DNA from 2 places in the Rahnella sp. PCH160 genome. Region 1 is predicted to be linked to the other one. Evidence: predicted binding sites of a transcription regulator. Region 1 holds the regulator's gene; the other holds the start of a gene.
The links. The regulator CRP, encoded in region 1, controls carbon source genes, mostly activating them, when cyclic AMP is high. The targets are predictions, from matches to a motif close to ATGTGANNNNNNTCACAT.

Region 2: ACM5QY_RS10830 (YfcZ/YiiS family protein) is a predicted target of CRP. The motif match lies at 1,762-1,779, and genes of this name have one in related genera.

What each region holds. Positions count from the first base shown of each region.
Region 1 is NZ_JBLOGT010000001.1:623,937-627,112, forward strand. It holds gene ACM5QY_RS02965 (phosphoribulokinase) at 1-259, shown strand, start outside; gene ACM5QY_RS02970 (OsmC family protein) at 317-724, opposite strand; gene crp (cAMP-activated global transcriptional regulator CRP) at 1,087-1,719, shown strand; gene ACM5QY_RS02980 (YccS/YhfK family putative transporter) at 1,781-3,176, shown strand, end outside.
Region 2 is NZ_JBLOGT010000001.1:2,302,171-2,305,346, reverse strand. It holds gene fadI (acetyl-CoA C-acyltransferase FadI) at 1-1,096, opposite strand, end outside; gene ACM5QY_RS10830 (YfcZ/YiiS family protein) at 1,302-1,634, opposite strand; gene fadL (long-chain fatty acid transporter FadL) at 2,051-3,176, shown strand, end outside.

The sequences.
Region 1 (3,176 bases):
CTTCCAGCGCGTGCCGACCATCGACACCTCCAACCCGTTTGCCGCAAAAGCTATTCCTTCGCTGGATGAAAGCTTTGTGGTGATCCATTTCCAGGGGCTGGACGACATTGATTTCCCGTATCTGCTGGCGATGTTGCAGGGCTCGTTTATCTCGCACATCAAAACGCTGGTGGTGCCGGGCGGCAAAATGGGGCTGGCGATGGAGCTGATTATGGCGCCGCTGGTGCAGCGCCTGATGGAAGGGAAGAAAATCGAGTAAGTGAAATCAGGGCATGGCGCTGACACAAACCGGCCGCGCCTTTGCGCTGGTCGTGAATTATTCGGCGTTCACCACTTCAAAACTGTGGGTGATCGTCGCGGCTTTGCCCAGCATCAGGGAAACGGAGCAGTATTTTTCCGCAGACAGGCTGACGGCGCGATCGACAATTTTATCCGTCAGGTCTTTGCCGGTGACGATGAAATGCAGATTGATGTGCGTGAACAGACGCGGTGCTTCTTCGCGGCGCTGAGAGGTCAGTTTCACTTCGCAGTCACGGACGTCATTGCGGCCTTTTTGCAAAATAGAAACCACGTCAATCGCGCTGCAACCGCCCGCCGACATCAGCAACATCTCCATCGGGCTCGGCGCTTTATCGCCCGCATTGCCGTCCATTGTGATCTGATGGCCCGACGCTGACTCCCCCAAAAATGTCAGCCCTTCTACCCATTTTACGCGTGCGTGCATGTACTCTTCTCCCGGTGGATAAATTCGTCAAATTTTCCCCTCAGACTACCCTTTCACCCAAAATCTGGCAACGTAACCCGATCGCCATCATGCTGAAGCGAGACAACAGAAGACAGCATTGCAATCCTGTGTTACAAACAAAGCCGAAACATACTTTCCAGTAAATTGCGGTGACGGTTTTTGCGGTTTAAGAACAGAACCCACGGTGTTAACAGCAATAATCAGGCTGTTTCACTCCGACATCCGCTTGCAGCATTTCTGGGGAGTTATATGCTGAAAGGGCGCTTTATAAAGTAAGTGCCGTACAGGGAACTCTGAGCCCTGTGATTTTGGGCAGCGATAATAACAGAGGATAATAGCTAATGGTTCTCGGCAAGCCACAAACAGACCCGACTCTCGAATGGTTCCTGTCTCACTGTCATATACATAAGTATCCTTCTAAAAGTACGCTGATTCACCAGGGTGAAAAAGCCGAAACGCTGTACTACATCGTGAAAGGGTCGGTTGCCGTCCTGATTAAAGATGAAGAAGGCAAAGAAATGATACTGTCATACCTTAACCAAGGTGACTTCATCGGCGAGCTGGGACTCTTCGAAGAAGGGCAGGAACGCAGTGCCTGGGTTCGTGCTAAAACTGCCTGCGAAGTGGCTGAAATTTCTTATAAAAAATTCCGCCAGCTGATTCAGGTAAACCCGGATATTCTGATGCGTCTTTCCGCGCAGATGGCAAACCGTCTGCAAGTGACGTCAGAGAAAGTCGGCAACCTTGCCTTCCTCGACGTAACAGGCCGTATCGCGCAAACTTTGCTGAATCTGGCTAAACAGCCTGATGCAATGACCCATCCGGACGGGATGCAAATCAAGATCACCCGTCAGGAAATCGGCCAAATCGTCGGTTGTTCACGTGAAACAGTCGGACGTATTCTCAAAATGCTGGAAGATCAGAGCCTGATCTCCGCACACGGTAAAACGATTGTCGTTTACGGCACACGTTAATCCCTCAGAAATTGGCGCGACAGCTTACTGTCGCGCCTTTTTTATGGGCTAAGCTTTACCCATGACGCTATGGCGAAGACTGTTCTATCATCCCGAAGTTAACTACGCGCTGCGCCAGACGCTGGTGTTGTGCCTGCCTGTCGGTATTTGCTGGCTGTTTGGCAATCTGCAAATGGGCCTGCTGTTTTCCCTGTGTCCGGCCTGCTGCAACGTTGCCGGTCTCGATACCCCGCACAAACGCTTCTTTAAACGCCTGATGGTCGGCGGTTCGCTGTTTGCCGTCAGCAGTATTCTTTTGCAGGTGATGCTCGAAAACTGGCACATTCCCCTGCCGCTCATTATGTTAACGCTGGCCTTACTGCTCGGCGTTACCGGTGAAATCAGCCCGCTGCATGCGCGTTTATTGCCCGGCGCGCTGGTGGCCACCATCTTCACACTGAGCATGGTCGGCGTGAGGCCGATGTGGCAGGCACCCGCGCTGTTTGCCGCCGGCACCGCCTGGTACGGGCTGTTTAACTGGGCGTGGTTCCGTATTTCCGAAGAACAGCCAATGCGAGAAACGCTCAGTCAGCTGTATTTACAGCTCGCGGATTATTTCGAGGCCAAATACAGCCTGCTGACGCAGCATACCGACCCGGAAACTGCCCTTCCGCCGCTGCTCAAACGTCAGCAGCAGGTTATTGATCTGATTGCGTTGCTGTATCAGCAACTGCACATGCTCCCGCAGCACGGGCATAATCATCACCACAAGCGGCTGTTCCAGCGTTTTCAGGTCGCGCTCGATTTGCAGGAACACATCACGGTGAGCCTGCATCAGCCGGAAGAAGTGCAAAAACTGGTGGAAGAAAGCCACGCCGAAGCGGTGATCCGCCGGAATGCGCAGGTGATTTCCGCCCGGCTGCGCGTGATTGCGGACGATATTCTTTATCACCGGTTTTCCGAACGTTTCACGATGGCGAATGAACTGGCGGCGCTGGAAAAAATCGCGGCACAAAATCCGGACAATCCGGTTGGCCGCTTTTGTTATTACCATTTCAGCCGCATCGCCCGACTGCTGCGGACGCAGCGCCCGCTGTACCGCCGAGATCTGATGAACTCCCAGCCGCGCCTGCCGTTCTGGCCTGCACTGAAAAGTTATCTGTCTTTTAAATCTTCAGCCCTGCGCAACGCTGCGCGTCTGGGGCTGATTCTGGCGATCGGCAGCAGCCTGGGCCTCTTCTTCAATCTGCCGAAACCCTACTGGATTTTGCTGACCATCATGCTGGTCAGCCAGAACGGTTATAACGCCACCCGTGTGCGTATCCAGCACCGTGCGCTCGGCACGCTGGCCGGTCTGCTGATTGCCGCCGGATTGCTGAAACTGGAGATGCCGGAAGGCATCACGCTGATTTGTATGCTGGTGGTGACGCTGATTTCCTACACGGTGCTGCGCAAAAACTACGGGCTGGCGATGGTCG
Region 2 (3,176 bases), 1.7 Mb from region 1:
TATTGCGGGCGAATTCGTCACTGGCCAGCATTTTGATATTGGCCAGCGTCTGCGCCGCAAAGGCTTCGTGCATATCAATCAGATCCAGATCCGCCAGCGTCAGTCCGGCACGATCGAGTGCCAGCGGTGTGGCGTATGCCGGGCCGAGAAGCATATCTTCCCAGACATCGATGGCAGAAAACGCAAAGCTTTTCAGGTATCCCAGCGGTTCAAGCCCCAGTTCACGGGCGCGGGATTCGCTCATCATCAGAACGGCAGCAGCGCCGTCCGTCAGTGGTGTGCTGGTTGCCGCCGTGACGGTACCGTGTTTACGGTCAAACGCCGGACGCAGTTTTGCATATTGCCCGATCTCTGAATTCAGGCGGATGTTGTTGTCTTTTTGCAGGACTTCACGATAAGGCGGAACCTGCGCGGCCATGACCTGATCATTGAGATAGCCCTGTTCCCACGCCAGCGCGGCCAGCGTATGCGAACGGTGCGCCAGCTCATCCTGCTGTTCGCGGGTAATCCCGTGGCTTTTTGCCATCTGTTCGGCGGTATCGCCCATCCGCAGGCCGGTGGAATATTCCGCCACCGCCGGGGGAACCGGCAGCAGATCGCGTAATTTCAGTTTGCTGAAAATCGAAAGACGCTGTGACAGCGTGCGCGCTTTGTTGACGTCAACCAGTGCTCTGGCGAGGCGTTTGCTTACGCCAACCGGTAACACCGAGGAAGAATCGGCCCCGCCGGCAATCCCGACGCGCACCGTGCCGCTCATAATACTTTCGGCAACGTTCGCCACTGCCTGAAAACTGGTCGCACAGGCGCGGGACACGCTGTAAGCATCCGTCGAAACGTTCATTCCGGTGCCGAGCACGATTTCGCGCGCAATGTTCGGCGCTTCCGGCATCTGGACGACCTGCCCGAATACCAGCTGATCAATGTCTTTCGGATCGATTCCACTTTTCGCCAGCAGCTCGCTGACCACCATTTTTCCCAAATCCACAGCGGGGATCCCGTGATAGGCGGTGGCCTGCTTGGCAAACGGCGTGCGCAAACCGTCAACAATCGCGATGCGATCGCCTTCGCGCGTAACCAGTGGAATGACGTTGTTCATACAAGCTCCTGGGTAAATAGGGTCTTAAGAGGTCAGACCTGATAACTCAGTGTTAACTATGTATTTACATTTGGCAAAGTGAAAGGGTTTGAAGTGCGAGCAACTGCAAATTTTTCTGAAACGAGAGTGAGAAGAAAAGAACGGAAGAAATGGCAGACAAAAAAATACCGCTGGAGATCAGCGGTATTTTAGAGAACCGGAATAATTATCTTAAAGCTAACTGGAAGATCATGGTCTCAGCCTGGCAGGAGAAAGTGAAATCCACTTTCAGCTCAACGCCACCGTCAACTTTTTCAATCTTGCTGTTAATTTCGCAAGGTTCCGATTCAACGCCACGCGCGCGTGCGGTCAGCGTTTGCAGCATTTCTTTGGCCTGCGCTTCGGTTTCGAAGACGTGCAGGTAAGAAGCGGTGCAGTCGGTGTTATCCATAATAGTACCCACATCAACACAGCAGCAGGCGGCGGTTTCTTCCGCGCCACACTTGTTGATGGAATGCAGAGGTTGGGTGGATTTAGAGGACATGGTTACGTCAGACATCATTTTCTCCCCGGCATCAGCGGCAACGTCCACCGTCTGGCCTGATTGCGAATTAAAGATTTATTTTAGGCTGTATTTTACGCCAGCGGTTGGACTACAGCTAGCACTTACTTTTTATGTGCCTTTGAAGTGATCCAGATCACGCAAATGTAACTATCAGATTAAATTTAAGTCACCACTCTCACTTTAACGTTTCTTAATTGAACTTTTATTGTTTGTTTTTTGTTAAGTAGATCCAATTTCTTGCATCAAATAAGAAATATCAATGAAACAATATTGCAACCACACCACAGGTCAGACCTATACTTCGCTCACTGGTCTGATTTGTCAGACTGATAACGAACCCTACAATCCCGCGCTCATTGTTACTTGATGTAACATTGTTTGATAAAAAACATAAAATTGAGGTTTTGGTCATGAACCAGAAAAACCTGTTAAAAAAATCAGCTCTGGCAGCTGCAGTGGCAATTGTTTCCTCCAACGTATATGCGGCAGGTTTTCAGCTCAATGAATATACCGCTGCGGGTTTAGGCCGTTCTTTCTCGGGTGAAGGCGCTATCGCTGATACCGCAGCATCCGGCAGCCGTAACCCGGCAACCATGACAATGTTTAATCGTCCGGCATTTTCCATCGGCGCAATCTATGTCGACCCGAATGTCGATGTCACCGGCAAATCCCCGGTCACGGGTGCAGATACCAGTGCCAGTAACATTGCACCAAACCAGTGGATCCCAAATATCCACTTTATTATGCCCCTGAATGAACAATGGGCCCTCGGCGCATCGGCGACCTCAAACTACGGTTTGGCGACAGAATTTAGCGATAACTATCCCGCGGGCCCGATTGGTGGCGAAACCGATCTGACCACCATCAACAATAACTTAAGCGTCGCTTACCGTTTGAACGAGCATTTCAGCTTCGGTCTGGGCTTTGATGCGGTCTACGCGAAAGCGAAAATCCGCCGTACTGCGGGCGAACTGGTTCCGCTTAAAACCGGCGGATTGCTGCCTGCTGATACCGAAGCCGCTAAGCTGAAAGGCAACGAATGGGGCTACGGCTGGAACGCCGGTGTCCTGTATGAAGTGGATGACAATAACCGTTACGGCTTCACTTACCGCTCAGAAGTGAAAATCGATTTCGACGGCGAATACCGCAACGGCATTCCGCAGGCATTGGGTGGCACAGGCGGCCACACCGTTCCGGGCTCACTGACCCTGAATCTGCCTGAAATGTGGGAGCTGTCAGGTTATAACCGCGTCGCACCCAAATGGGCCATTCACTACAGCCTGGCATACACCAGCTGGAGCCAGTTTCAGGAGCTGAAAGCCACCGGCTCTCAGGGCCAGACGCTGTTCGATAAAAACGAAGGCTATCATGATGCTTACCGCATCGCGCTGGGTACCACCTATTACTACGACGACAACTGGACATTCCGTACCGGTATCGCGTTTGATGATAGCCCGGTTCCGGCGGACAACCGCACCATTTCTATCCCGGATCAGGATCGTTTCTGGATTTCAGCGGGTACCACGTACGCCTTTA